Regions from separate parts of the Paenibacillus sp. FSL M7-0896 genome, predicted to be linked through region 1. Evidence: predicted binding sites of a transcription regulator. Region 1 holds the regulator's gene; the other holds the start of a gene.
The links. Region 1 encodes CtsR, which represses protease genes until heat stress. Its sites were predicted from a motif close to ATGGTCAATAAAGGTCAAACA; they were not measured.
Positions count from the first base shown of each region.

Region 2: a site for CtsR is predicted at 10,977-10,997, ahead of clpP (ATP-dependent Clp endopeptidase proteolytic subunit ClpP). Genes of this name have one in related genera too.

Region 1 is NZ_CP150250.1:6,563,477-6,579,018, reverse strand. It holds rRNA gene rrf (5S ribosomal RNA) at 114-230, shown strand; gene MKY12_RS28530 (GNAT family N-acetyltransferase) at 665-1,837, shown strand; gene MKY12_RS28525 (CtsR family transcriptional regulator) at 2,200-2,661, shown strand; gene MKY12_RS28520 (UvrB/UvrC motif-containing protein) at 2,692-3,216, shown strand; gene MKY12_RS28515 (protein arginine kinase) at 3,246-4,310, shown strand; gene clpC (ATP-dependent protease ATP-binding subunit ClpC) at 4,348-6,816, shown strand; gene radA (DNA repair protein RadA) at 7,034-8,401, shown strand; gene disA (DNA integrity scanning diadenylate cyclase DisA) at 8,415-9,491, shown strand; gene pssA (CDP-diacylglycerol--serine O-phosphatidyltransferase) at 9,556-10,293, shown strand; gene MKY12_RS28490 (hypothetical protein) at 10,464-10,859, opposite strand; gene MKY12_RS28485 (PIN/TRAM domain-containing protein) at 11,069-12,157, shown strand; gene ispD (2-C-methyl-D-erythritol 4-phosphate cytidylyltransferase) at 12,258-12,956, shown strand; gene ispF (2-C-methyl-D-erythritol 2,4-cyclodiphosphate synthase) at 12,953-13,441, shown strand; gene gltX (glutamate--tRNA ligase) at 13,500-14,963, shown strand; gene cysE (serine O-acetyltransferase) at 15,401-15,542, shown strand, end outside.
Region 2 is NZ_CP150250.1:7,523,710-7,539,251, reverse strand. It holds gene rnr (ribonuclease R) at 1-2,659, opposite strand, end outside; gene secG (preprotein translocase subunit SecG) at 2,891-3,124, opposite strand; gene eno (phosphopyruvate hydratase) at 3,356-4,642, opposite strand; gene gpmI (2,3-bisphosphoglycerate-independent phosphoglycerate mutase) at 4,701-6,245, opposite strand; gene tpiA (triose-phosphate isomerase) at 6,248-7,003, opposite strand; gene MKY12_RS32875 (phosphoglycerate kinase) at 7,031-8,212, opposite strand; gene gap (type I glyceraldehyde-3-phosphate dehydrogenase) at 8,345-9,355, opposite strand; gene MKY12_RS32865 (sugar-binding domain-containing protein) at 9,472-10,524, opposite strand; tRNA gene MKY12_RS32860 (tRNA-Arg) at 10,817-10,891, shown strand; gene clpP (ATP-dependent Clp endopeptidase proteolytic subunit ClpP) at 11,085-11,681, shown strand; gene MKY12_RS32850 (GDSL-type esterase/lipase family protein) at 11,769-12,521, opposite strand; gene MKY12_RS32845 (DUF4163 domain-containing protein) at 12,579-13,676, opposite strand; gene MKY12_RS32840 (SIMPL domain-containing protein) at 13,950-14,705, opposite strand; gene MKY12_RS32835 (GNAT family N-acetyltransferase) at 14,800-15,342, opposite strand; gene MKY12_RS32830 (HPr family phosphocarrier protein) at 15,419-15,542, opposite strand, start outside.

The sequences.
Region 1 (15,542 bases):
CAAGCCTGGCAGGATGTTAAACCGATGGTTTGATATTTTCTGTAGCGATTATTTTGGAAGGTTGATTATTTTCCTGAAGAAATTCAGGGAGTAAGCCGACCGGAAAAAATCCGTTTGGTGGCGATAGCGGAGGGGTTCCACACGTACCCATCCCGAACACGACCGTTAAGCCCTCCAGCGCCGATGGTACTTGGACCGAAGGGTCCTGGGAGAGTAGGACGTTGCCAAGCACATGAGCCATTGTTGAGCAATCGACAGTGGTTTTTTTGCGTGCGGGCAGGGCTGTGGAAAAGCTGTGGATAGATTTCAGTAAGTACAGAAAAGTTGCGCACATGTGGATACCTTTACAGGAACAGAATGATCCCCGGATCATGGTTGAATCACGCACAATATTGTGGATGAGTCAAGCGAAAACATAAGTAATACACCGATTTTGTGGATAAAAAGTGAATATTGTGGATAGATAAAATGTAATCGGGGATAACTCTTTTGAGCCGGAAAGAAACTCTTTCCGGTTTTTTGCTTTGCTGTGCAAAAGCTGTGGATAACTATTCTTTTTGCAACTGATGGTCTGCCTTTATTAGCATCCGGCGGCTTGGCTTGTTATACTCTCTATTAAGCAAATATCTGGAGCTAATTTATGGAATGTAACGGAGGGAACAGCATGGAAATCAGGCAATTACGTGCCGAAGAATTTGAGGACAGCCTAAGCTTGTCCGAATATGCTTTTAAGTATAAGGTTTCTGCAGAAGACAGAGTACGCGCCAAGGAGAGCTTCAAACCGGAACAAACCTGGGCGATTTTTGAAGGGGACAGTATCGGTGCGAAGCTGACGCTTCTTCCGTTAGAGGTATATATACAAGGCAAGCCCATTTCTATGGGGGGCATCGCCGGTGTAGCCACTTGGCCGGAGAACCGCCGGCAGGGTTATGTAGCCCATCTGCTGACCCATGCGCTCGAGACGATGAATCAAGCCGGTCAGACATTGTCCTTTTTGCATCCGTTCCTGATTCCCTTTTACCGTAAATTCGGCTGGGAGATCTACTGTGAATATAAGAAGTATACTCTTCCGGTAGGGAAGTTCCCGCACAAGACGGAGATTAAGGGCAGCGTGAAGCGCGATATCCCGGATCTTGCAGTATTTCAGCAGCTGTACGACCAATTCGCTATAAGGTATAACGGGACTCTCCAGCGCACTGAGACCTGGTGGAAGGAAAGTGTGCTTGATGACGATACGCATTCCTGTGTGTTTTATTCAGAGCAGGGTGAACCGGAGGGCTATGTGCTGTATAAAATAGTGCAGCAGGAGCTGGTCATAGATGAGTTTATCTATGGGAACGAACTTGCCCGCCAGGGCTTGTGGACCTTCCTGGCCAATCATGACTCCATGATTACGGCTGCACAGCTGAAGCTGGTGCCTGCTGACGATATTCTTCCCTTCCTCCTTCCCGATCCGCGGATTGCGCAGGAGAATTATCCATACTTCATGGCGCGTATCGTCAATGCTAAGGCTTTTGTGGAGAACATGACCTTCAATGTGCCGGAGGGTGACCGGGAGTGGGTGCTTTATATTGAAGATAAGCATGCGTCATGGAACAACGGGTTATGGCGGTGGACTGTGTCGGAGCAAGGGGGAGCGGCGTTCACCCGGATTCAGGGCGAGCGGTCAGAGGCTGACCTGGAATGCAGTATCGGCACGCTTACTGTGCTGCTGATGGGATACAAGCGTCCGCTTCAGGCGGCAAAGTACGGACAATTATCCGGGACTGCCGAGGCGACCGCTTGGCTTGAAGCGCTGATTCCGCAGGCTGAGACGGCATTATTCGATTTTTTCTGACAGAGAACGGCTCTTCCTCTTCCCTTGGGAGGGAGGAGCTGTCCTATACATAACGCCTCCATTCAGTGAACGAAGCAGGCAACCGGAATACAATACAGCCAAAACGTAAAAAATAAGAGTAACCCCTTGGCATTCAGCGAGAATATGTTATAATATGAAAAAGTCAAAGAAAGTCAAAGTCAACGCAGGCCGGATATTATCGTTCTCAGGAATGTAACATTTAGAGAAAAAGCGCAGGGCAGAGGCTATTGCAGCCGATTCTTATTACATTGCCCGGGTTAAGTTCTTAAGAGCATGTCTTCTGACGGCAGGCGTTGGCGCAGCACAGATTTAACCAATGCTTATACACTGGAGGATGAGTGATGCGTAATATCTCCGATATTATTGAACAATATCTGAAGAATATTTTGCATGAAAGTCCCGAAGGTACGGTGGAAATTCAGCGCAATGATCTGGCGGACCAGTTCTCCTGTGTCCCGTCACAGATCAATTATGTCATCAGCACACGGTTCACATTGGAAAAGGGATATGTGGTGGAGAGTAAACGCGGCGGCGGCGGATATATCCGGATTCAGCGCTATGAGCTGCCTCAGAATGTCGCCTTATACGCACATCTGAACTCCACGATAGGGAATGATATTGATCAGAATTCTGCCGAAGGGCTGATTTATCAGCTGGAGGAGGCCCGCTTCCTCTCCAAACGTGAAGCGTGTCTGATGCGGTCTGCGGTTTCCCGGGAATGCCTGACGGTTAATCTGCCGTACCGGGATGAGATTCGTGCCAAGCTTATGAAGGCTATGCTAATCTCTTTATTGGGCAAATAATTTGTCAAATGGTAAGGAGGGACACCGCTCATGCTATGCCAGGAATGCGGCGTCAAACCGGCTACACTCCACTTCACGAAGATTGTGAACGGGGAAAAGACGGAATTTCATATCTGCGAAAGCTGTGCGCGGGAGAAGGGTGAACTGATTCCCGGAACTGCGGGAGGCTTCTCTATCCACAGCTTGCTTTCCGGTCTCCTGGATCTGGAAGGCTCGGGCAAGGGAAAGTCAGCAGCAGCACAAAGTGTGCAGGGGCTGCATTGTGAAAACTGCGGCATGACCTATTCACAGTTCAGCAAGCTGGGACGGTTCGGCTGCAGCTCCTGTTATAAGTATTTCGACAGTACGCTTGACCCGCTCTTTAGGCGGGTGCATGGCAGTACAGCACATGTCGGCAAGCTGCCCAAGCGGGCGGGCGCACAGATTATGTGCAAGCGCCAGATTGATGAGCTGAAGCAGGAATTGCAGCAGAGTATTGTGCAGGAGGAGTTCGAGACCGCAGCTGAGCTGAGGGACAGAATCCGCAAGCTTGAAAAAGAAATGCCACAAGAGTAAAGTCTTTGATATATAGGAGGGATCCGGGCATGTCAAGTCTCCGGTTTACCGAACAAGCACTGAGTGACTGGATGCGCTGCGGCGGCAGCCATTCCGAGATTGTCATCAGCAGCCGTATGCGGATCGCCCGTAATCTGGAGCATCTTCCGTTCCCGCTGCTCGCTTCAAGAGAGCAGTCGGAGGAGGTGCTGGAGCAGCTTGCCCCCGTATTTCAGGGTGAAGCTTCGGCCGACTTCGGCAGCTTCGAGCTGCTGAGACTGGATGAGCTGGGTGAGCTGGACAAAAAGGTACTGGTGGAAAAGCACCTCATCAGTCCTAACCTGGCGGATGATTCCAAAGGCGGGGCAGTCATTCTTAATGAGGACGAGTCGGTCAGCATTATGATTAATGAGGAGGATCATCTCCGCATTCAATGCCTGTTCCCGGGGCTGCAGGTCAGAGAAGCCTGGGTAAGGGCAACCGCCATCGATGATATTTTCGAGGCTGCTGTCAATTACGCCTTCGATGACCGCAGAGGCTACTTAACAAGCTGTCCCACCAATGTGGGAACAGGGCTGAGAGCATCGGTTATGGTGCATCTGCCGGCCTTGGTGATGACGCATCAGATCAACCGCATTTTGTCCGCAGTTAATCAGGTGGGGCTTACCGTTAGAGGAATTTATGGTGAAGGCAGCGAAGCAGTAGGGAATATCTTTCAGATCTCCAACCAGATTACGCTCGGACAGACCGAAAATGAGATTATTGAGAATCTTCACAGCGTAGTCACCCAGATTATAGAGCATGAACGTAACGCACGCGAACGCCTGCTGGTCGATTCCGCTCTGCGGATTACGGACCGTATCAAGCGCTCCTACGGAATTCTGGCGTATGCTGCTGTGATGGAACTGAAAGAATCGGCACAGCGGCTCTCCGATTTGCGGCTTGGTGTAGATCTGGGGATTCTGGAAGGGCCTTCGATTTCAGTGCTCAATGAGCTGAATGTCAAGACTCAGCCGGGCTTTCTGCAAAAGCTGTTCGGTGACGAGCTGTCGCCTACTGAACGCGATATGTACCGGGCGAAGCTGCTCCGGGAGACACTGGGATCACAACATTAAATTATAGATATTTATTATCCGTGGAGGTGCAGGAGATATGATGTTTGGAAGATTTACGGAACGCGCACAAAAGGTGCTGGCGCTGGCGCAGGAAGAAGCCGTACGTTTGGGACACAACAACATTGGGACAGAGCATATTTTACTCGGACTGATTCGTGAAGGAGACGGCATTGCCGCTAAGGCATTGATCGGACTTGGTCTGGGTCTGGAGAAGATACAGGATGAAGTGGAAACACTGATTGGCAGAGGTCAGGAACAACCGACCAACATCGCTTATACTCCTCGTGCCAAGAAGGTGATCGAGCTGTCCATGGACGAGGCCCGCAAGCTGGGTCACACGTATGTGGGAACAGAGCATATCCTGCTCGGTCTGATCCGCGAGGGAGAGGGCGTAGCAGCCCGTGTGCTGAACAATCTCGGCATTAGCCTGAACAAGGCCCGCCAGCAGGTATTGCAGCTCCTGGGCAGCAGTGAAGCCACCTCCAGCCACAGCGGAGCTCCGGCTAACGTCAGCACGCCAACACTGGACGGCCTGGCCCGCGATCTGACGGCCTATGCCAAGGATGGTAACCTCGACCCTGTGATCGGCCGCAGCAAGGAAATTGAGCGTGTCATTCAGGTGCTGAGCCGCCGGACCAAGAATAATCCGGTGCTGATCGGTGAACCTGGGGTTGGTAAAACGGCGATTGCCGAAGGTCTGGCCCAAAAGATCATCAACAATGAAATTCCGGAGACGCTGCGCGACAAACGTGTCATGACCCTCGATATGGGTTCTGTAGTGGCTGGTACGAAATACCGCGGTGAATTCGAAGACCGCCTCAAAAAAATCATGGATGAGATTCGCCAGGCGGGCAACATCGTGCTGTTCATTGATGAGCTTCATACGCTGATCGGAGCGGGTGGTGCGGAAGGCGCGATTGATGCTTCAAACATCCTGAAGCCTGCCCTCGCCCGTGGTGAGCTGCAATGCATCGGTGCCACAACGCTTGATGAATACCGCAAATATATTGAGAAGGACGCCGCGCTGGAGCGCCGCTTCCAACCGATCACAGTGGATCAGCCTTCCCCTGAGGAAGCTGTACAGATTCTGTTCGGTCTTCGTGACCGGTACGAAGCCCATCACCGGGTGAAGATTACAGATGAAGCCATTGTGGAAGCAGTCAAGCTGTCTGACCGCTACATTCCTGACCGGTTCCTGCCAGACAAGGCCATTGACCTGATTGATGAAGCAGGCTCTAAGGTAAGACTGAATTCTTACACCATCCCGCCGAATCTGAAGGAACTGGAAATGCGTCTGGATGATATCCGCAAGGAGAAGGATTCCGCAGTACAAAGCCAGGAGTTCGAGAAGGCTGCTGCACTTCGCGATACCGAGCAGAAGATTCGTGAAGAGCTGGACACTACGAAGAACCAGTGGAAAGAAAAGCAGGGCCGCACCGATTCCCAGGTTACACCTGAGGATATCGCACAGGTGGTGGCCAGCTGGACCGGCATTCCGGTCAGCAAGCTGAAGGAAGAAGAGACAGACCGCCTGCTGAATATGGAAGCCCTGCTGCATGAACGTGTAATTGGCCAGGACGAAGCCGTTAAGGCGGTCAGCCGGGCACTCCGCCGGGCGCGTGCGGGTCTGAAGGACCCGAAACGTCCGATGGGCTCCTTCATCTTCCTCGGACCAACCGGGGTTGGTAAGACCGAGCTGGCGCGGGCGCTTGCCGAAGCGATGTTCGGTGACGAGAATGCGGTAATCCGCATCGACATGTCGGAGTATATGGAGAAGCATTCCACCTCCCGGCTGGTCGGAGCGCCTCCAGGGTATGTAGGGTATGAAGAAGGCGGACAATTGACAGAGAAGGTGCGCCGCAAGCCTTACTCGGTTGTACTGCTGGATGAGATTGAGAAGGCCCACCCTGAAGTGTTCAACATTCTGCTGCAGGTACTGGAAGACGGCCGTCTGACCGATTCCAAGGGCCGCGTGGTCGATTTCCGCAATACCCTGATCATCCTGACCTCGAACGTAGGGGCACAGGCGATCAAGAAGAATTCGACGCTTGGATTCACCGCAGTACAGGATGCGGGCGCGGATTACAGCAACATGAAGGGCAAGGTTATGGAAGAGCTGAAGAAGAGCTTCCGGCCTGAGTTCCTGAACCGGATCGACGAGATCATTGTCTTCCACTCGCTGGATGAGAAGCATATCGCAGAGATCGTGACTCTGATGTCCGAGGAGCTGCGCAAGCGTCTGCGTGAGTACGATGTAGATTTCCTGCTCACTGACGGCGCCAAAGCATTCCTGGCCAAAGAGGGCTATGATCCGGCCTTCGGTGCCCGTCCGCTCCGCCGGGCGATTCAAAAGCATATCGAAGACCGCCTCTCCGAAGAGCTGCTCAAAGGCAACATCAAGAAGGGGGATTCCCTGAACATTGATGAGGTGAACGGCGAACTGGTCGTAACCACCGTTGAAGCACCGTCCGAGGTCTCCCTGGAGAAAACAGTCGAAACTGAATAATTGTTCCGGAAAATGAAACAAAGCTCCCGCTCCTCCGTATAGAGGGGCGGGAGCTTTAATTGTTTCCGCCCCTCAGGCATACCTTAACACGCCTAAAATAAGACGCAAATGAAAACTAGATCTTAAGTGTCCTTCCGTTCAGTGTGCAGAAATGGTAAACTTTGAATAAGAGTAAAATATCCGCAATTTTAGCAAGTTCGGACGGTAAGGAGTGCACATGGCTAAACCTAAAACAAAATTTTTCTGTACCGAGTGCGGCTACGAATCACCGAAGTGGTTCGGGAAGTGCCCGGGCTGCCAGGAATGGAACTCGATGGTAGAGGAAACGGAAAGCGTAGTCAAAACACAAGGCATGAATGCACCTATTTTTCAGAGTAAAGAAAAGGCGCAATCGATCATAAATATAGAAAGTGACAAGGAGCCCCGTATTCTGACGGGCATCGGTGAGCTTAACCGCGTGCTTGGCGGCGGGATCGTTCCCGGCTCGCTGGTGCTGGTCGGAGGCGACCCCGGAATCGGGAAATCGACACTGCTGCTGCAGACTTCGCATGCCTTGACTACACAAGGGCTGCGCGTGCTGTATATTTCGGGGGAAGAATCTGTGCGGCAGACCAAGCTGCGGGCCGACCGCCTCGGAGCGCTGTCTGCGGAACTGTACGTTCTATGTGAGACGAACATGGAGAGCATTGAGGAAGCGATTGAGCAGATTCAGCCTCAATTTCTGGTCATTGACTCGATCCAGACTGTATTTATGCCGGAGGTAACCAGTGCGCCGGGCAGTGTAGCACAGGTGCGGGAATGTACGACAAGATTCATGCGCATCGCCAAGATCCGGGGGATCGCCACAGTGCTTGTTGGTCATGTAACGAAGGAAGGCGCTATTGCCGGCCCTCGTATGCTGGAGCATATGGTGGATTGTGTCCTTTATTTTGAAGGGGAGCGCCATCATACGTACCGTCTGCTGCGGGCGGTGAAGAACCGCTTCGGCTCCACCAATGAGATCGGGATCTTTGAAATGGGGGAAATCGGGCTGACCGAGGTGGAGAACCCGTCGGAGCTGTTCCTGTCTGAGCGCCCGCTCGGAGTGGCCGGGTCAGCGGTGGTAGCCAGCATGGAGGGCACAAGACCCGTTCTTGTTGAATTGCAGGCGCTGGTGGCTTCGACACATTTCCCTTCGCCCCGCAGAATGTGCACAGGTATGGATCATCAACGGATGGCGCTGATCATTGCTGTGCTGGAGAAGCGGATGGGCATGTTCCTGCAGAATCAGGACGCTTACCTCAACGTTGCGGGAGGGGTGAAGCTGGATGAGCCGGCGGTGGATTTGGCTGTCGCTATCAGCATTGCCTCCAGCTTCCGTGATTTTCCGACCAAGCCGTATGATGTGTTTTTCGGGGAGGTAGGGCTTACCGGTGAGGTGAGAGGGGTATCACGCGCAGAGATGCGGGTGAAAGAGGCGGCCAAGCTTGGCTTCCGGCGGGTCATTATGCCCGAGAAGAGTCTGAAGGGCTGGAAGCATCCGCAGGATATCCAGATTATAGGCGTCAGCACAGTAGCACAGGCACTAGCGGTCGCGTTAGATTAGGGGGCACAGGGACATGAAAGAATATAATCCATCAGATAATATGAATGATCTGCTTAGAATGGCTGCACCCGGAACACCCTTCCGGGAAGGGCTGGAGAATGTGCTTCGCGCGAAGACCGGGGCACTGATTGTTGTCGGATATAGTCCGGAGGTCATGGAGGTTGTCGATGGCGGCTTCTCCATTAACTGCGATTTTTCACCAAACTATTTATACGAGCTGGCCAAAATGGACGGAGCGATTATTCTGAGCGAGGATCTGAAGCGGATTCTGTACGCCAATACGCAGCTGATCCCCGATTCCTCCATCTCTTCGATCGAGACAGGAATCCGGCACCGGACGGCAGAACGGGTAGCGAAGCAGACCGGCAAGCTGGTCGTTTCCATTTCCCAGCGCCGTAATATTATTACGCTGTATCAGGGCTCCATCCGTTACGCACTCAAGGAAATCGGTTCGATTCTGGCCAAAGCCAACCAGGCGATCCAGACCCTGGAGAAGTACAGAGCCGTTCTGACACAAGGGCTGACCAACCTGTCCGCTTCTGAATATGAGGGGATTGTGACGGTGGCCGAGGTCGTCGGTGTGATCCAGCGCGTGGAGATGGTGCTGAGAATCAAAATGGAAATTAAGCGTTACATCAACGAGCTTGGCAATGAAGGCCGGCTGATCAGTATGCAGATGGAAGAATTGGTTGGAAATACAGAGGAAGAAGCATGGCTGCTGTACAGAGACTATGCCAGAGAAGAGCAGGAGGAGAAGATCCGTGAGATCATTGCCGGGCTGAAGCGCAGCAGCGATGATGAACTGATGGATGACAACCATATTGCCCGCCTGCTGGGCTATTCCTCAACAGCCATTTCCTCCGAAGAAGCTGTAACTCCGCGTGGTTACCGCCTGCTGAACAAGATTCCACGGCTGCCGAATGTAATCATCCACAATTTGGTAGAACGCTTCGAAATGCTGCCTAACCTGATGAAGGCAAGCATAGCTGAGCTTGATGAAGTGGACGGTATTGGCGAGGTCCGCGCACGCAATATTCAGGACGGGCTGAAGCGGCTCCAGAAACAAGTTCTTATTGACAGACAAATGTAAATACCATACAATCACGTAATGTTGCAGTCCCATGCAGTACAAGTAGGAAAATTGAGGTGAAGAAATGATACAAAAATCAATTCCAAGTCTTTTTACGATTGGTAATCTGATGCTTGGAATGTTTGGTATCATGATGGCGTTTGACGGCAAGCTGAGCATGGCCGCTATCATGGTGATTATCGCGATGCTGCTCGATGGGCTGGATGGCCGGATGGCCCGTGCGCTGAAATGTGAGAGTGAATTCGGCAAGGAGCTGGATTCCCTATCCGATGTAGTTTCGTTTGGAGTCGCCCCGGCGCTGATTATGTATTTAACAAGTCTGCAGGAGCTGAATCCTGCACTGGGATGGACCGTCACGGCGATCTTCCCTGTATTCGGAGCCTTACGTCTGGCCCGGTTCAATGTCCGCCCGGGGATTCCGGGATATTTCGTAGGATTGCCGATTCCTGCTGCGGGCGGGGTTCTGGCCACGCTTGCACTTTTCCATAAGGATGTATCTGCACCATTCATGATTATGGCTACCCTGCTGCTGTCGTATCTGATGGTCAGCACAGTGAAGTATCCCAACTTCAAGAAGATTGGTTTTCCCAAAAAAGCGGTTATAGGCGCACCTGTAGTTATCGTGATCGCTGTAGCTGTTGCGGTGGTCTTCCCTGAACAGATTGCCAAGCTGATCTTTGGACTTCTGGCGCTGTACGCCTTATATGGCTTCAGACAGAGCTTAGGGCTGTTTAAGGTCCGTCGGCAACGCCGCCGCAGAAGACGCTCAGAGGATAAGGTATATCATTCCAAGAACGGTTAGCCCTTCTTCAGAACTTATTTCATTCATAGACCGCTATATACAAAAGGCATTGCCTTTCCTGAATATCAGGAGAGTGCAATGCCTTTTTGCTGCCTGCGGGAAGGGAAGTATACGGAATACGGTTCCCCCGAAGCTGGCGGAATGGATGAAGGAGAGCGCGGACGGTCTGCTCAGGACAAGTTGAACAACCCGAGTGTTGCGCATTTCTGCGATTCCTTGGCGACAACCTCGTCCATATTGATAGCAAGCAAATTGCAGAGTGCAGACATGTAGAACAGCTCGCGGCCCAGCTCGGAGCCAATGACCTCCCGGCAGTTCTCACACAGCTCCCCTGCCAGATGGGTTCCGGCAAGCTCCTTGGCTTGCTCAAGGCCTAGAGTGGGCTCGAAGACCTGCTTGGTGGCATGCAGTTGAATGCAGCCGCATTCGGTAATGGCTTTGACGACAGCCCGGTTGACGGAAGCACTGCTCTGTCCGTTCTTGGACATGACATCCAGAAGACTACGGTGACGGAGCAGCAGTTCGGAGACTTGATCCTGGAAGGCCTGTAAACTTGGTGCGCTCATTTTCCATTCACCCCTGGGTTCGAATTGAATTCATTATATGCCAGGGTCTCCCTCATTTTCAACCAGGAATAGCAGTTTACGGCAACAGAACCGGACGAAATTCGGGGCTTGCAGAAAAAATAACGCGCCCCCGGATTATCGTCCTAAAAATTGGAACATACTGGTGAGGTATAGAGGATTGATGGATGAATAAAAGGAGGTGCGAGGTTATGTGGAAAAAGTCTGTTTTGATACTTGCCGGGTGTTGTGGAGCCTGGTCCGGTTATTCGCTATATCACGCGGCAGAAAGAGGGTTCCCGGTAGGCCTTGGGAAACTGGAGGATAGCTTGCCTATGGAAGGAAGCATTTTGTTTGCGGTGCTGGGTGCCATTATTTTTCTGATTGCGGGGACTTTATGCGCGGAATGGGCAAGTTCAAAGCTGCGGGAGATGGTCGCGTATTGCTCGCGTATCCCGATGAATGAGCTTGCTGCAGGCGCAGCAGGGCTTACGGGAGGTCTGCTGCTGTCTCTGCTGCTGTATCCCGCTATGTCCTGGCTGGGTAAAGCAGGGGAACTGCTGCAGGTAGCTGCCACGCTTGCTCTGGGCTATATGGGCCTGCGGATCGGGCTGGAGAAGAAGGAGGAGCTGGCTTCGCTCTGGAACACCGGACGCTGGGCACGCTCTGCTGAACCGGAGGAGCGTGGAACTCAGGAGCATAAAATCCTCGATACCAGCGTGATTATTGACGGGAGGATTGCTGATATCTGTAAAACGGGCTTCATCGAAGGCACGATTGTTATTCCTGAGTTCGTGCTGGAGGAGCTGCAGCATATTGCGGATTCATCGGATCTGCTGAAGCGTAACCGCGGACGCAGAGGGCTTGATATTCTGAATAAGATTCAGAAGGAGCTGGACGTTAAGGTGCTGATCTATGAAGGGGATTTCGAGGAGATCTCAGAAGTGGACAGCAAGCTGGTCAAGCTGGCGAAAGTACTGCACGGCAAGGTCGTCACCAACGACTTTAACCTTAACAAGGTATGCGAGCTGCAGGGAGTGTCGGTGCTGAATATTAATGACTTGGCGAATGCAGTGAAGCCGGTGGTTCTGCCGGGCGAAGAGATCATTGTTCAGGTGATTAAGGACGGCAAAGAACATGGACAAGGCGTAGCCTATCTGGACGATGGCACGATGATTGTGGTGGAGGGCGGCCGGGATTATATCGGCACTACGATGGAGGTTCTGGTGACGAGCGTGCTGCAGACATCGGCAGGACGGATGATTTTTGCCAAACCGAAGCTTCTGGAAAAAGCACAATAAGTTCAGCTGTGGCCTCCGGCAGCACCCTTTCGGGCTTGGAAATGCCAGCCAAACACGTTATGATGGGAGTATACGTGAAAGAAAGACAGGAGCCGAAAGCATGTCAAACAGTGTTGGCGTCGTTATCGTAGCGGCAGGCAGAGGAACCCGGATGGGAACGGCAGAGAGCAAGCAATATTTGCTGCTGCAGGGCAAGCCGATACTCGTGCATACCCTGGAGGTATTCCAGCGGCATAAGCTGATCTCCGAGATTGTGCTTGTCACCGGGGAAGAGGATGTGCAGCGCTGTAAGCAGTGGGTACAAGCCTTCAAGCTGGATAAAGTGGCTGCGGTCATTCCCGGGGGAACGGAGCGCCAGCACTCGGTACGCCGCGGACTGGATGAACTTAAGACCCATTGGGTCATGGTTCATGACGGGGTAAGGCCGTTCGTACAAGACAGCGAGATAGAAGCTTGCTACGAGCGGGCGCAGTCCGCCGGAGCGTCGGTGCTTGCAGTACCGGTTAAGGATACGATCAAGCAGGTCGACAGTGAAGGCAAGGTGCTGTCAACGCCGGACCGGCGAAGTCTGTGGGCGATTCAGACCCCGCAGACTTTTCGTTTGTCCGATCTGCTGTCCGCCTATGAGGAGGCAGAGCGGGACGGTTTTCTCGGGACAGATGATTCCAGTCTGGCGGAACGCAGCGGCATTACCGTGTCAGTTGTAGAAGGAAGCTACATGAATATTAAGATCACGACGCCGGAGGACTTGGATTTCGCTGAATTCACAGTAAGAAGCAGGGGAGAGGGACACAGATGATTGCTGTAGGACAAGGATTTGACGTACACCAGCTGGTCGAGGGAAGGCCGTGTATTATCGGCGGAGTGACGATTCCTTATGAGAAGGGGCTGCTGGGGCATTCCGATGCGGATGTGCTGCTGCATGCGGTAAGCGACGCTATACTGGGAGCGCTGGGCCTGGGGGATATCGGCAGACATTTTCCCGATACCGATCCGGCCTTCAAGGATGCAGACAGCCTGAAGCTGCTGGAGCAGGTATGGGCACTTGCGCGTGAGCGCGGATACCGGCTGGGGAATATCGATTCAACCATCATTGCGCAACAACCGAAGATGGCACCTTATATTCCGCAGATGACGGAGATTATTGCCCGCACGCTTGGCGCTGACGTATCGAAGGTGAATGTAAAAGCAACAACGACCGAGCAGCTTGGCTTCGCAGGGCGCGGAGAGGGAATTGCCGCCCAATCTATTGTTTGTCTGCTGCAAGATGTGATATCATCGTGAGATGGCTTTAGCGTAAATAAAGGCCTGATTTCAACCAATATGAAGCGGAGGGAAACCCATGGCGGATCAAGTTCGGGTGCGTTACGCACCGAGCCCTACGGGACATTTACATATCGGAAATGCCAGAACAGCCTTGTTTAACTATCTGTTCGCCCGCAATCTGGGCGGCAAATTCATTATCCGGATCGAAGATACGGATCTTAAGCGCAACATTGCAGAAGGTGAAGAGAGCCAGCTGAAGTATTTGAAGTGGCTGGGAATTGATTGGGATGAAAGCGTGGATGTAGGCGGCGAATACGGGCCTTACCGCCAGACTGAACGTCTGGATCTGTACCGTGTCTACTGGCAGGATCTGCTGGACCGCGGCCTGGCTTATCGCTGCTATTGCACAGAGGAAGAGCTGGAGGCTGAACGCGAGGAGCAGACGGCACGCGGCGAAACCCCTCGTTATTCCGGCAAACACCGTAATCTGACCGAGGAGCAGCGCCTGGCCTTTGAGGTAGAGGGACGCGTAGCCAGCATCCGTTTCCTTGTTCCGGAAGACCGCACTTATACCTTCAATGATATCGTAAAAGGCAGCATTTCGTTCAACAGCAAAGAAATGGGTGACTTCGTCATCGTGAAGAAGGACGGTATTCCGACCTATAACTTCGCCGTAGCGGTGGACGACCATCTGATGGCTATCTCCCATGTGCTGCGCGGAGAAGATCATATCTCCAATACCCCGCGCCAGCTCATGATTTATGAGGCACTGGGCTGGGAAGCTCCGCTCTTCGGACATATGACGCTGATTGTCGGCGATGACCATAAGAAGCTGAGCAAACGGAATGAATCAATCATTCAGTTTATTGAACAGTACGATCAGCTCGGCTACCTGCCGGAAGCTCTATTCAACTTCATCACCCTGCTGGGCTGGTCGCCTGAGGGTGAAGAGGAGATCTTCACCAAGGAAGAGCTGATCTCGATCTTTACGGCGGACCGTCTGTCGAAGAGTCCGGCAGTGTTCGATACGAACAAGCTGGCTCATCTGAACAATCACTATATCAAGCATGCCAATCCTAAGCGGATTGCTGCACTTGCCATTCCTCATTTGCAGAAGGCGGGCCGTCTGCCTGAGGTGCTCAGTGAGGAGCAGCAGGGCTGGGCGGAGAGCCTGGTTGCACTGTACCAGGAGCAAATGACAGCTGCGTCGGATATTGTCGCCCTCTCCGAGCTGTTCTTCCGCAGCCACCTGGAGCTGGAGACCGAAGCGGCAGGGGTGCTTGCCGAAGCTCAGGTTCCTGAAGTGCTGTCCGCATTTCTGGCCAAAGTGGAGGCTGCCGAAGATTTCAGCGCCCCGCATATGGCTGTTCTAATCAAGGAAGTGCAGAAGGAGACCGGTCATAAAGGCAAAGCGCTGTTTATGCCGATTCGTGTCGCTCTTACCGGACAGATGCATGGCCGCGACTTGAATGCAACGATTGCGCTGCTTGGCCGCAGCCGGGTGATCGAACGCCTGAAATCACAAATCAAAGGCGCTTAGGGCAGAGACATGCAAGGGGAGAAGACCCTTGTCAGTTCTGCGGCTTTTCGCTAAGATAGAAGGATATAAGAATAGCTGGGATCAGGAAAAGTAGGCGTGTACAGACAATTACCAGAGAGAATAACCGCTTAAGGGCGAATGCCCTAGCAGGCTGGGAGTTATTCATTTGTCTGCCGCTGAAGATGCACCTGTGAGCTGCATGGTTGAATGTCCCTGTGCGGGGCTGTAGACTGTGCCGGGCTGTCGCCGTTACTGACACCAAGAGGAACACCGGATACAGCGGCTGCGAAGTTTAACAGCTCTGGCATATACGAATGTTCAAGCAGAGTGGGACCGCGGTTAAACGTCTCTGCAGCTATCATGCTGCAGGGGCGTTTTTTGTTGAAATATAAGAATGTAACTTGAAATATAGCATCTCAAAGAAGAGGGGAACCGCGATGTTTAAGCATATCAAGTCGGACATTCGGGCAGTATTCGACAATGATCCCGCTGCCCGCAGCAGGTTCGAGGTCGTCTTCACCTACGCCGGGCTTCATGCGATCTGGGCACACCGGATGGCCCACTCTTTTTATAAACGCC
Region 2 (15,542 bases), 960 kb from region 1:
CGGCACCGCCACCGGCCTCCGCGCCGCGGCCTCTGCCGCCCTCGCGCGGAGCGCCAGACCCGCCGGCTTCGCCCCGGCGGTCCGCCTTGCCGCCGCCCGCTGCGCCTGCGGCGGCAAGACCACGCCGCGCGGCCGCTTCCGGCCCGCGGCCGCTCTTGCGGCCGCTGCCGGCTGCGCCGGCAATGTCCCACGCCGCCGCTCCGTCTGCGCGCGGCCCGTTCCCGGTGCCGGCTCCAGCGGCACCGAAGCCACCAGCCGCTTCACCGCCGCCAGCGGGAGAAGCGTTCTTGCTCTTACCAGCGGCACCGGCGCCGCCGCTCTTCCCCTTACCGCCAGCACCGAAGATGGCGCCGTTCTTGCCCTTGGCAACACCACTCTTACCTCCGGCAGCAGCGCTGCCGGGCTTTCCTTTACCGCCACGGCCCTTGCCGCCTCCAGCCTTACCGGCGGGCTTGCTGAAGCCACCTGCGCCCGGACGGCCGCCTTTGCCGCCATAGCTCCGGTGGTCTCCGGCCGCCCGCGGCTTCATATCAACCAGCTCGAAGTCGATGGTGTGGTCATCCATGTTAACCTTGGCAACCCGGATTTTCACTTCATCGCCGATGCGGAAGACCTTGGAGGTACGCTCGCCGATCAGCGCCATATGAGCTTCATCGAAGTGGTAGTAGTCGTCTGTCAGCGCACTGAGGCGAATGAGACCTTCGACCGTATTGTCAAGCTCAATGAACATCCCGAAGCTGGTCACGCTGCTAATCATGGCGTCGAATTCCTCGCCAACCTTGTCCTGCATGAACTCTGCTTTCTTCAGTTGCTCGGTATCGCGCTCGGCTTCAACAGCCACTCGCTCACGTTCCGAGGACTGCTGGGCAATATCCGGCATCCGGGAGGCCAGATATTCGTGGCGCTTCTCGCTCAGCGCTCCGCCATTCTCAAGCACCTCACGCATCACACGGTGGATGACCAGATCGGGATAACGGCGGATCGGTGAGGTGAAGTGGGAATAGAACTCCGCTGCCAGCCCGAAGTGCCCGGTGCTCTCGGCATCATACTTCGCCTGCTTCATGGAGCGCAGCATCATCGTGCTGATTACCGTCTGCTCCTTCGTTCCCTGAATCTGCTCCAGCAGATCCTGCAGGGCACGCGGGTGAACCGAATTCCCCCGGCCCTTCACGTGGTAGCCGAAGTTAGCCGCAAAAGCCATAAAGTTCTGCAGCTTCTCCGGGTCCGGGTCCTCATGAATCCGGTACAGGAACGGAACCTTCAGCCAGTGGAAGTGCTCCGCCACCGTCTCATTAGCCACCAGCATGAATTCTTCAATAATCTGCTCCGCCACAGAGCGTTCACGTTTTACAATATCGATAGCCTTACCGGCCTCATCTACAATAATCTTGCTCTCCTCAAAATCGAAATCCACCGCGCCGCGCCGCATCCGGGCACCCCGCAGCTTCATCGCCAGCTCCTTCATCAGGCGGAAATCCCCGATCAGCGGAGCATAACGCTCCAGCAGCTCAGGATCTTCATCCTCGACAATCTTCCGTACATCAGAGTAGGTCATTCTCTCCTTCGTACGGATGACACTGGTGAAGACATCGTGGTTCACGACCTTCATCTGCTCGTCGAATTCCATTTCACACGACATCGTCAGACGGTCAACCTGCGGATTCAAGCTGCATATACCGTTCGACAGCCGGTGCGGAAGCATAGGAATGACACGGTCCACCAGGTACACACTGCATCCGCGGTCATAGGCTTCCTTGTCCAGCTCAGAGCCTTCACGCACATAATAGCCTACATCAGCAATATGAACGCCCAGCTTATAATGGCCATTCTCCAGACGCTCAACGTTGACCGCATCATCCAGATCCTTGGCATCTGCGCCGTCAATCGTTACGATATTGAGCCCGCGCAGATCACGCCGCCCCTGCTCGATAATCTCTTCATCTGTGATCGAATCCGGCGCCTGCTCCGCTTCCGTCATCACCTCAGCCGGAAAAGCCTCCGGAAGCTGATGCTTACGGATTACCGACAGAATATCCACGCCCGGATCATCCTTATGGCCAAGGATCTCAATGATCTCACCCTCAGCCGCAGCACGGCCCTCCGGATAGCTCACAATGCGGACAACCACCTTTTCCCCGTCAACCGCACCCTTGAAAGACTCCCTTGGGATGAAAATATCCCGGTTAATCCGCTTATCATCAGGCAGCACGAAGCCATAGGTCTCCAGGCTCTGGAAAACACCCACCGTCTGCGACACACCTCTGATCAGAATCCGTTCCACTTCGCCTTCCATTCGCCCGCCGGACGGGCTCTTAGAGGTAATACGGATCAAGACGATATCGCCGTTCATAGCACCCTTCAGATCGTTCGCGTGGATATACACATCCGGGTGCTCCCGGTTATCGGGAATCAGAAAAGCAAAGCCCTTGGCATGAACCTGCAGCCGTCCGCGCAGCAAATCCATCCGCTCAGGCACACCATAACGGCTACCCCGGGTCAATATGATCCGGCCGTCCTTTTCCAGGTCAATCAATAGAGCCTCAAAGGCTTTGAAATCGGCACTATCCTGAGTGGCGAAATGGCTTACCAGTTCTTCATAGGTTAGTGGTTTATAAGCGGTCTCCCGCATGAAATCAAGTAAGATTTCCTGTGTTATCATGTTCGTTACCTCAGCCTCCTGCTGCATTCCTATGCATTGGCATACTGTATGCCTTGTCCTATTATACAGCTAATCATTTCAAGTAAAATTTACCTTTATATACTTCATACCCTAGTATACACGAAATCAATCCCGGGCATCCCTGTTATGATGTTCACAATATTAAATCTGCATACAAAAAAGCCCCCGTCTATTCCATTCAGAACAGAGCGAAGGCTTACTGTAGACGAGTTATTCAACAACAATGGCAACAACTATTGACATGATGAAGAATCCTGCCGCCAGACCAACTGTTACACGCTGCAGCACAAGCTCCATACCGCGCGCCTTTGTTTTACCGAAGAGATGCTCAGCACCGCCGGAGATGGCACCGGAAAGACCTGCACTTTTCCCTTTTTGCAGAAGAACGACCGCAATCAGACCTACGGCAAAAATCAGAAGCACCACTTTCAAAAAGATATCCATTCACTTCCACCTCCTACGTCCAAGCATCACTATCTATGCTAAATTAGAATATCCGTTTCATAAACAGCATTTTTATTTTATCATAGCCACAGAATGAATACAACCTTCCAGACGGCATTCCTGCCCTATCACACTATGAAAATCTCATGTTGTCCCTCTATCGCGGATATCAACATCAAAAAAGCCTGCCGGAAACCGGCAGGCTCATTGTATCTATAGATTCAAAAGAAATTATCTTTTGAGGTTGTAGAAGGATTTCAGGCCGTTGTATTGAGCCAATTCGCCCAGCTCGTCTTCGATGCGAAGCAGTTGGTTGTATTTAGCCACACGGTCTGTACGGGAAGGAGCACCAGTCTTGATCTGGCCTGCGTTGGTAGCTACAGCAATGTCAGCGATAGTGCTGTCTTCGGACTCACCGGAACGGTGGGAGATTACAGCTGTGTAGCCGGCACGTTTTGCCATTTCAATCGCATCGAAGGTTTCAGTCAGTGTACCAATCTGGTTAACCTTAACCAGGATGGAGTTACCGATACCCTTTTCGATACCTGTTGCCAGACGCTCAGTGTTCGTAACGAACAGGTCGTCACCAACCAATTGGACTTTATCGCCCAATTTTTCAGTCAGCAATTTCCAGCCATCCCAGTCATCTTCGGACATACCATCTTCGATAGTGATGATTGGGTACTTCTCAACCCATGAAGCCAGCAGGTCAACATACTCAGCGGAAGTGTAAGATTTACCTTCGCCTGCAAGTGTGTATTTACCGTCTTTGTAGAACTCAGTGGAAGCAACGTCCATACCAAGGAATACGTCAACGCCTGGTTTGTAACCGGCTTTTTCGATCGCTTCGATGATTGTAGTGATCGCTTCTTCATTGGAACCCAGGTTCGGTGCGAAGCCGCCTTCGTCGCCAACAGCTGTGTTCAGGCCTTTGGATTGCAGTACGGATTTCAGGTTGTGGAAGATTTCTGCACCAGTACGCAGTGCTTCCTTGAAGCTTGGAGCGCCTACTGGAAGAACCATGAACTCTTGAACGTCGATGTTGTTATCGGCATGCTCACCACCGTTGATGATGTTCATCATTGGTACTGGAAGAGTCTTGGCATTGAATCCGCCCAGGTATACATACAAAGGAATGTCCAGAGCAGTTGCAGCAGCGCGAGCTACGGCCATGGATACAGCCAGGATTGCGTTAGCGCCCAGCTTGCCTTTGTTAGGAGTTCCGTCCAGAGTGATCATCAGCTTGTCGATGCCCACTTGGTCAAGAGCGTCCATTCCGATTACTTCTGGAGCGATAATTTCGTTTACGTTCTCAACAGCTTTCAGAACGCCTTTGCCCATGTAACGGGATTTGTCGCCGTCACGAAGCTCTACAGCTTCATGAGCGCCAGTGGAAGCGCCGGAAGGAACGATAGCGCGGCCTTTTGCGCCGGACTCCAGATATACGTCAACCTCTACAGTAGGGTTACCACGGGAGTCAAGGACTTCGCGTGCATACACATCAGAAATAATAGTCATGTAAGTTTAATCTCCTTTTATACAATGGTTTTGGGTTTACACAAACAGGGTGTCTTGCTTATTTGCGGCTGGCAATCATGGATTGTCCGGTCATTTCCGCAGGCTGCGGAAGTCCCATCAGATCTAAGATTGTCGGTGCCACATCTGCGAGAATACCAGCTTCGCGCAGAACTACATCTTCAGTGGTGACGATGAACGGTACCGGGTTGGTGGTATGGGCTGTGAACGGACGTCCGTTCTCATCGAATACCATATCAGCATTTCCGTGGTCGGCAATGATAATAGCAACGCCGCCCTTGGCAACTAAAGCATCCACAACCTTGCCTACGCATTCGTCCGTTACTTCGACTGCCTTAATTGTAGGCTCCAGCATGCCGGAGTGTCCTACCATATCAGGGTTAGCAAAGTTCAGGATAATGGCATCCTGTCTGTCCGCCTCGATCTCCGCTACGCAGGCCGCCGCCACTTCGTAAGCGCTCATCTCTGGCTTCATATCATAGGTTGCCACCTTCGGCGAGTTGATCAGGATACGGGTCTCGCCTGGAAGCTCCTCATCGCGTCCGCCGCTGAAGAAGAAGGTTACATGCGGATACTTCTCGGTCTCTGCAATACGCAGTTGCTTCTTGTTCTGCTGAACCAGCACTTCACCGAGCGTGTTGTCCAGGTTTTTCGGGGAGTAAGCCACGAAGCCTTGAACCGTCTCACTGAAGGTTGTCAGACATACGAAATGCAGGTTCTCCGGGAACTTCGGACCACGGTCGAAGCCGCGGAAATCCGAGTTCGTGAACACTTGTGACAGCTGAATGGCACGGTCAGGACGGAAGTTAAGGAAAATGACGGAATCGCCGCTCTCCACGGTCGCTACCGGGTTGTTCTGGCTGTCCACAATTACACTTGGCTCCACGAATTCATCGAACACAGAATTCTGGTAGGATGCAGTGATGGCCTGAAGGGCATCGGTATATTTAGGGCCTTCCCCATATACCATTGCACGATAAGCCTTCTCTACACGTTCCCAGCGCTTGTCACGGTCCATCGCGAAGTAGCGTCCGGATACCGTAGCAATCGTACCTACGCCAACCTCTTCAATCTTGGCGACCAGATCCTGAATGAACTTCTGTCCACTGTCGGGTGGTACGTCACGGCCATCCATGAAGGCATGAATATAGACTTCATGCAGATCTTCTTTTTTGGCCAGATCGAGCATGGCGAACAGGTGATTGATGTGGCTGTGTACGCCGCCATCGGATACCAGTGCATAGAGGTGAAGCTTTTTGCCGGTTGACTTAGCGCTTCTTACGGCAGCCACCAGCGTCTCGTTATCGAAGAATTCTCCGTCACGGATCGACTTGTCGATACGGGTCAGGTCTTGATATACAATCCGGCCGGCACCAATGTTAAGGTGCCCTACTTCAGAATTACCCATTTGGCCTTCCGGCAGACCTACAGCTTCACCGCAAGCGGTAAGCGTAGTATTCGGATATTGCTTCAGGTAACGGTCGTAGTTCGGCTTGTTGGCTTGGGCAACAGCGTTGCCTTCATCCGTGTTCCGCAGTCCGAAGCCGTCCATGATAATCAGTGCTACAGGTCTTGGAGCTGACATTCTTACTTCGCCCCCTCAACGAGTGAAACGAAGGAAGCAGGCTGCAGGCTGGCACCGCCGACGAGAGCGCCGTCGATGTCGCTTTGACTCATGTACTCCGTTACATTCTCAGGCTTCACGCTGCCGCCGTATTGGATACGGACTGCATTAGCCGTTGCTTCATCGTACAGGCCTTTAACAAGGGTACGGATATAAGCAATAACTTCGTTAGCATCCTGGGAAGTGGAGGATTTACCTGTACCAATCGCCCAGATCGGCTCATAAGCGATAACTACGCTTGCTGCCTGCTCTGCGCTAAGACCGGCAAATGCCGCTTCAGTCTGCACCTTGCATACGTCCTTAGTCTGGTCAGCTTCGCGCTCTTCCAGCTTTTCGCCTACGCAGACAATTGGAGTAATGCCGTGACGGAAGGCCGCATGCATCTTCTTGTTGACGATTTCGTCCGTTTCACCGAAATAAGCACGGCGTTCCGAGTGGCCGATAATAACGTACTCTACACCAAGATCCTTCAGCATTACGCCGCTGATCTCACCTGTATAAGCGCCGTTATCTTCGAAGTGCAGGTTCTGTGCACCAATTTTGATGGTAGTGCCTTGTACCGCTGCAACCAGTGCAGGCAGGTTCGTGAATGGCGCGCAGATTACAGTCTCTACGCCTGCCACTTCCGCCTGGCCTTTGATTTCAGCGATGAAGCCTTCGGCTTCCGGAACGGTTTTGAACATTTTCCAGTTGCCTGCAATAATAGGTGTTCTACTCATAGTGATGTATTGCCTCCCTCTTCGGTATTACTTGTCGTTCAGTGCTTCTACACCTGGAAGAGCCTTACCTTCCATGAACTCGAGCGATGCGCCGCCGCCAGTGGAGATGTGATCCATCTGGTCTGCGAGGTGGAATTTCTCAGCAGCCGCAGCGGAATCGCCGCCGCCAATAACAGTGTAGCCTTCGGTAGTAGCACAAGCCTGAGCCACAGCCTTGGTACCTTCAGCGAAGATGTCGATTTCAAATACGCCCATCGGTCCATTCCATACAACCAGCTTGGAGTTTTTGATAATATCGGCATAGATTTCACGGGTCTTAGGACCGATGTCCAGACCTTCCCAGTCTGCAGGGATCTCGGTTGCATCTACAATCTTGGTGTTGGCATCTGCACCGAACTTGTCAGCGACTACAACGTCAACCGGAAGCACGAAGTTCTTGCCCAGCTTCTTGGCCTTCTCGATGAATCCAAGCGCTGCATCAATCTTGTCGTTGTCTACCAGGGATTTACCGATTTCGTGACCTTGAGCCTTGGTGAACGTGTAGGAGAGGCCGCCGCCAATCAGTACATTGTCAGCCAGATTCAGCAGGTTGTCGATAACGTCAATCTTGTCTTTCACCTTGGAACCGCCGATGATGGCCGTGAAAGGACGTTCCGGGTTAGAAAGCGCCTTGCCGAGAACGGACAATTCCTTCTCCATCAGAAGACCGGATACTGCCGGCAGGAAGTGAGCGATTCCTTCTGTCGAAGCATGGGCACGGTGAGCTGCGCCGAATGCGTCATTGACGAACAGGTCAGCCAGTTCAGCGAACTGCTTAGCCAGTTCAGGATCATTCTTCTCTTCGCCTTTGTAGAAACGGACATTCTCAAGCACAAGCACATCGCCATCGTTCAGTTCAGCGATTTTCGCTTTTACAGCTTCGCCAATGGCCTCATCAGCCTTGGCTACCGGTTTGCCGAGCAATTCAGACAAACGGACTGCAGCGGAAGTCAACCGCATGGAATCGACGAATTCGCCTTTAGGACGGCCCATATGGCTGGCCAGAATGACCTTTGCACCGTTCTCAATCAGGTATTTAATTGTTGGAAGGGTTTCGCGGATACGGGTATCATCAGTGATCTTGCCGTCTTCCACTGGCACATTGAAATCTACACGCACGAATACGCGTTTGCCTTTTACTTCTACATCACGGACACTTTTTTTGTTCATGATTAACATTTCCTCCACACCCAAAATTGGTTCCTTCACAAAGCCATTTCACGCGAATCCAGTTCATTTAGAAAGAGCGGAAACAGACTTTCCTTGTTTCCGCTCTATTGTACTTCTTATATGAAATCGGTCTTATTTAGCAAGCTTAGCGAATTTCTCCAAAGTACGAACCAGTTGTGCAGTGTAGGACATTTCATTGTCATACCAAGCAACAGTTTTAACCAGCTGTTTGTCGCCAACAGTCAGTACTTTAGTCTGAGTTGCATCGAACAGGGAACCGAAAGTCATACCCTTGATGTCGGAAGATACGATTTCGTCTTCAGTGTAGCCGTAAGTTTCTGGGTCAGAAGCTTCCTTCATGGCTGCATTGATTTCTTCAACAGTTACGCTCTTATCCAGAACAGTAACCAGCTCAGTCAGGGAACCTGTAGCTACAGGCACACGTTGTGCTGCACCGTCAAGTTTGCCCTTCAGTTCTGGAATAACCAGGCCGATGGCTTTAGCAGCACCGGTAGTGTTAGGGATGATGTTCTCAGCAGCAGCGCGGGCGCGTCTGAAGTCGCCTTTTGCGTGTGGAGCATCAAGAGTGTTCTGGTCACCTGTGTAAGCGTGGATCGTAGTCATCAGGCCTTCGATGATACCGAACTTGTCGTTCAGGACTTTGGCCATTGGAGCCAGGCAGTTCGTTGTGCAAGATGCGCCGGAGATTACTGTTTCGGAACCGTCAAGGATGTCATCGTTAACGTTGTACACAACAGTTTTCATGTCGCCTGTAGCTGGAGCGGAAATAACTACTTTCTTAGCTCCGCCTTTAAGGTGCTTCTCAGCGGCTTCTTTAGTTGTGAAGAAACCAGTACATTCCAGAACGATATCAACGCCAAGCTCTCCCCAAGGAAGTTCTTCAGGGTTGCGGTTCGCCAGAACCTTTACATCTTTACCGTTAACTTTGAAGAAGCCGTCATGCACTTCAACATCGCCTTGGAATTTACCTTGAGTTGTATCATATTTAAGCAAATGAGCAAGCATCTTAGCGTCAGTCAAGTCGTTGATCGCTACCACTTCGATACCTTCTACATTTTGAATACGGCGGAATGCAAGGCGTCCAATACGTCCAAAACCGTTAATACCAACTTTTACACTCATTGAATAGTTCCTCCTAGAGTTCGTTTTATTTATTCAAGACAGGCCGTGAGGCTCGTCAAGACAACAATGTTAAGTATAATGCATAAACCCTTTACGCGCGCCCCATTTAATGGAATCTATAGGGCCTTTTGTAGCTGTGTGTCGATTTCCTTGCCGATTTCGACAGCCGCCGCCTCGTCGATGACGAGAATATCCTCTTGACCGAACCGCAGCATCGCATGAATGGCCTTCGCCTTGCGTTTGCCTCCGGCAATACCGATAACGACTTCTGTACGGATAATGTCTTCCAGGCGCAGCCCCATGGTCAGCATAGTGTGAACCACTTCGCCATTCTCATTGAAATAGTATCCGAAGGATTCGGCTACAGCACCCTCGCCCTGAATCTCTGAGATCGTCCCGGAGTCCAGCTTGCGGCGGTGGGTCATTTCAATGGCATCACCTATTCCATGTACAATAATACGCGATCTGCGGATAATTTGTACAATCTCTCCAATATTGGAGTCCTGCGCAAGCGACTGATAAGCGTCTCCGCTAAGCAGATCGGGCACATGTAGCAGACGGTAATTGGCGCCAATCCGTTTGGCCATGGTTGAAGCAATGGTGTTGGCCTGTATCTCCATGCTCTCTCCCAGTCCTCCGCGCGCCGGAACAACCCAGGCGTTCTTATAGGAAAGGGATAGCGGCGGGGTCAGTTGATCGGCCATCTCGGCCAGGGTTGATCCGCCTGTGACGGCAATCGTATCGTCACTGCGCAGTACGCTGAGCAGTGCCTTGGAGCCTGCGCGCCCCAGCTCACGCTTGGTGAACGGCGATGTCTCACAATCGCCAGGTACCACAATGACTTTGGTGAGACCGTACGTTGTACGAATTTTCTCTTCCAGATCATCCAGGCCGAATAGGCTCTTGGCGACCGGCTCCAGCAGGTCAAGCAGTCTGCGACCGGCATCGCTAATGCGCATACCGACGCTCTCGATCTCAATGAGCCCCTGCGATTTCAGAAGATCCGTCTCGGCGCGCAGCACCCGCTCGGTCATATCAAGCGATGCGGCTAACGTCCTGCGCCCAATAATATCGGACAGCATGATCTGATGTAGAATCGTATACCGTCTCTTAAGGGTTTCCATGAGATCAGGCAGAAGCTGCTTTTGGATTTCCAATAGATTACGCATGCTTTCACTCCTGCAACTTCGTCTTTCTCTTATCCCTTGTTCGTGGTCTCAAAATGTCCCGGGTTAACTTTTTAAGTCCCACCCATATTCTACCCAAAACTGACGCCGAGTGCAAGTGTTCCGAGACTATAATTCTCAGCCCGCTTTCATCTTATACATGGGCTTGTTCGGCAGCCCGCTGGCAGGAGGCGCATTTCCGGCTCTATTAATGGAGGCAGAGAAAACTATTTTTGCGCAGGATGCCTAATACGCATTGCTTTTATCCGAGAAGTATATTATAATAATTTCTGTTGCGCCCGTGGTCCAATGGATATGACGTAGGCCTCCGAAGCCTGAGATCCAAGTTCGATTCTTGGCGGGCGCGCCATTTTTTTCAAGCTTGTACATAATTTAGTTCCGATTATATTATATTTAACCAATGAGCCGCTTGAGGGCTCTTTTTTTTGAAAGTAAGTTTGACTTTCTTTGACTTTTTGTTTGAATTTGTTTATCATGTGGTTAATACGGTAACAGTAAAAAATGAACACATTCGAAGCACCAATTTCAAGGAGGTTTTCCACGTGAGTTATATTCCTATGGTAGTAGAACAGAGCAACCGCGGTGAGCGCGCTTATGACATCTATTCCCGCCTGCTGAAGGACCGCATCATTTTCCTTGGAACGGAGGTTAATGACGTGGTTGCCAATTCCATCATCGCACAAATGCTCTTCCTGGCTGCCGAGGACCCGGATAAGGATATTCACCTGTATGTGAACAGCCCAGGCGGTTCCATCACAGCGGGTATGGCCATCTTCGATACAATGCAATACATTAAGCCGGATGTATCCACCATCTGTGTAGGTATGGCCGCTTCCATGGGAGCGTTCCTGCTGAATGCCGGCGCCAAGGGCAAGCGCTTTGCCTTGCCGAACAGCGAGATCATGATTCACCAGCCGCTAGGCGGTGCGCAGGGGCAGGCTTCGGATATCGAGATCCGCGCCCGCCGCATCATCAAGCTGCGTGAGAAGCTGAACCGCATCTTGTCCGAGCGTACAGGCCAGCCGCTGGAGAAGATCGAGAAGGATACTGACCGCGACTACTTTATGAGCGCTGCAGACGCTGCTGAATACGGTATCGTGGACAAGGTAATTGAGAAGACTCTGCCAACAGGCGTATAAGTACCTGCTCCAATGAATACACAAAGAGGCTGTAACAGACCGGTCCGGTCCCGTTACAGCCTCTTTCTTATGCCCAGCCATTGCTGCCTACCTTAAGCTCCCGTACCCAAGGGCATCCAGCTTGCCTGCAATTACGCGGTAGCCTCTGCCGTTCGGGTGAATATGGTCCAGGAACAGCAGCCCCCGCTCATTACCGGCAAATTCATGGTATACCGAAGCAAACCCTACGTTATTGCTGCTGTAGCCTGCTGCATAGCGGTTGAACTCCCGCACCCACTCTGTTGCTTCATTCACCTGTGGGTAGGGATTATACAGGCCTACCATCCGGATGATGTAGGGGCTGCGGGAACCTGCTTTGAGCTGTGTCAGGCTACCCATGATGTCGCTGTAGTTACGCTTGCAGTCCCTAAGCGCCTGCTGCAGTAAGCCCTGGAATTCACCGGGCCGGGGCCCGGCTGCCCGGGCTGCCTTAATCAAGTCGTTGCCGCCAATGGACAGCGTAATGATCTGCGCATCCTTCACCGCCGCCCGGTAGACATTCGAGCTCCTCAGCCGTTGCTTCAGCCCCCCGGTGGTCAGACCGTTGACGCCAAGATTCGCCGGTACCACTGGTGTACCCAGCCTCCCTTCCGCCATCCGGCGGTAGACGGGGACGAAGCCGTTCCCGGGCAGCGCCCCGAAGCCGGTTGTAAGTGAATCCCCGATCGCTGTATAAGCATAGACCATAACCTTCCCCTCCCCGTTATAAGCTGCTTGCCTTCTATAGCTTATGACTATCCGGGTGAAGTGGTAACGGCAGGGCAGGCTGATTAGGCCGTGGATGAATGAAGGGTTGTGCATGAAGAATGCCCCTGAGTCTCCCTGAAGAGATGCAAGGGCATCTGGATAATTATTTTATTATTTCAGCGCCGCGAACGGACTGCTTCCATCCGGCAGGAGTTCCTTGAAGCTGAAGTTGAATTCCGGGAAGCCCTCGGCATATGCCGTGTATTCGTATAACTGGAAGAAGAGCACCGCTTTGCCATCTTTCAGATAGAAGTACTTCTCGGTATTCAGTCCATTGAACCCGCCCAGATATCCTCCGTTAGCTTTGATCTCGGTGGCCAGCTTGGCATTGAGCTGTTTCTTGTAATTAGGGTTGGCACCGAACAGATCGCCCAGCAACAGACGTTTCCCGTCTTTGAGCGAGAAGGTGAACGCATTGCGGTAAGTCATCCCATGGGCACCGCCGGTATACCCGTATTGATTGGTGATTAGGCTGAGCACGCCATCCTGGTTATACGTGATCACATAACCGCCTTCGAATTCATACGGCCGGTCATCCTTCGACCGCTTGGAGATTTGATCTTCAGCATCCTTCGCATAGTTCAGAACGGTCTGCTTAATCTTATCATTGATTGCCTTCTCTGCTTCTGCACTTGCCAGGCCGCTGACCTGCGGATAATCCAGCCGGATAGGCGCATCCTTATGATCCTTCACATAGCTCACTGTTTTGATGGTTACCGCATTCTGCACTTTCTTCATAACATTCAGCCGTCCTGCTGCTGCGCCCCCGTCTACTTTGTAGCCCAAGTAATCGCTAAGCAGCTCAGACGAAACATACAGCCGGTTATTCAGTTGCTTGCCTTCACCGACATAATAATTGTTCACCATAACAGAAATGCCATAATCATTGATCGTCAGCCTTGTCTGAGCAGTTCCTGTCCCGATGGTGTACGTCTTCCCCGCTTTATCATAAGAGAGCGGCATCCCCAGCGCATCGCGCAGGAAGGTTACCGGCACCCATACCTTTCCTTCCTGGAGCAGGCCCGTCTGGGCTGTACTTTTCCCGTTAACCTTCAGCACTATAGATGAGGATTTGGCTTTGACCTGAGCGGCTGCCGGAGCGGCCTCAGTGATGCCTGCATGGATTATTCCTGTTCCTCCCAGCAGGATTCCTGCGGCGAGCATTCCCGCACCCCATTTGCTGATGTATTTCTTAGAGTTCGAATTCATTGTTATTTCCCCTTCCACCTGGTGGTATGATTAGTCATGATGTGTGTTCTTCCGTATCACTGTTCCTATTATAGTAAAAGAACTAGCGGGGGATGTTACAATCCGCTTTACAGTTTCTTAAGGTTTGCCGTGATTATCTAAAGATCCTGTCACCTCAATTTAAACAAATTGAGAGCTTTCGATAGCTCACATATGCATATATATTCATTTATATAATTATAAAAAGCGCCTGCCCTGCTTATAACAGCAGAGCAAGCGCCTCTTGCGAAACGTTTATTTCAGTTCATACGTTACACTCAATTGGGTAGTGACCTTAACCTGCCCGGGCTCAACGGAGCTGCCAGCATTGTTATCCATGGACATCTTTTGCATGGAGGCTGCTTCAGCGTAGACCACCGGATGATTCCCGTCATCGCTCTGAATGACAGTGACTACCTGACCCAGTCCGCGCTTGGCTGCTTTGGCAATAGCCGCTGCTTTGACATCTGCATTCTGCATAGCCTTCTCGATTACCTGTGCTTCAAAGGCCGATGGATCTTCAATGGCAAACCGCACATTGCCGATGTTGTTCGCTCCAGCCGCAGAGGCAGCGTCCAGCAATTGTCCAACCTTTGTCAGATCCCGGTAAGAGACCTCTAGCGTGTGCTGGGCGTTATAGCCTTTTACCTTCTGGCCGTCCTTCTCGCTGTAAGTGTAGTTAGGCTGTACGTTGAACTGGGTGCTCTGAATGTCTTTGTCTGCAATGCCCCAAGTGGTCTTGAACAAAGCGGTCAGCTTGGAGACCTTCGCGGCTGTGCCTTTCTGTGCTTCCTGCGCAGTTTCGGCAGTTGTCGTTACGCCGATGGAGAGATACGCGATATCCGGTTTGATCGACAGCTCGCCTTTGCCTACCACGTTCACCACATTCTTCTGTACTTCGTCGGCGTAAGCCTTTTCAGGACCCTTTAGCACTCCGCTCAACCCCATTCCTCCAATCATCAAGCTAGCTGCCAGCAGAACTGATCCAATCGATTTACCCCATTTTCTCATGCTTGCCATCCCCTTTCGATTCGTTTAAGTGTTATTACCCTCTAGACGGGACAGCATGGTAAAAGTTGCATGAGCGATGTACGATATTTATTTTTTATTTGTTCCCCGTCCCGATCCAGAACCGGCGGATGACATTTCCGTCCTCCTCTATATATTCGCTATCCTCGATACCGCCATTCCTGCGGATTGTCCGTTCCGATGCGGTGTTGACGGAGTCACAGACTACGAGTGCCTGCTCGATACCCAGTTCAGCGGCCTTCAGGAGAGCCTGCTTCAGAAGCTCACTGGCATAGCCTTGTCTGCGTGCAGAAGGGACGATGCCGTAACCGATATGCCCGCCAGAATGGAGCAACCTTTCGGTCAGCCGGTGCCTGATGTTCACAGCCCCCACTACCCGTTTGTCCGTGGTCACCAGCCAGAAGGTTGAACTGCTCACCCAGCCGTCCGGTATATCTGTACCACGAGCATACCCGTGAAGAGTCTGAATCATACCGCCAAAGTCAGCCGGGTCCATCTCTGTTACCCAGGGCACAAACGGCTCCCCGCTGGCCTTCCACTCCTCATAAAAGGCTAAATACGGCTCTCTGAGCGCCTCAGCAGGCTCAACTAATGATACTTCACCGTCTTGAATCTGCATCCGCTTACCTCTCCTTATCCTCTAAAGCTGATATGAAAAAAAGCCCCTAAGGGCTTTTGGTTAGACCATGTAGCATTTATTGATTCTCGAGCTCTTCCTTGCTTACCAGACTGGTCAAAGCGGTTACAGCCTGTTCCGCATCTGCACCGTCTGCGCTGATATGAATCTCCGTACCGGAACTGATCGCAAGGCTCATAATG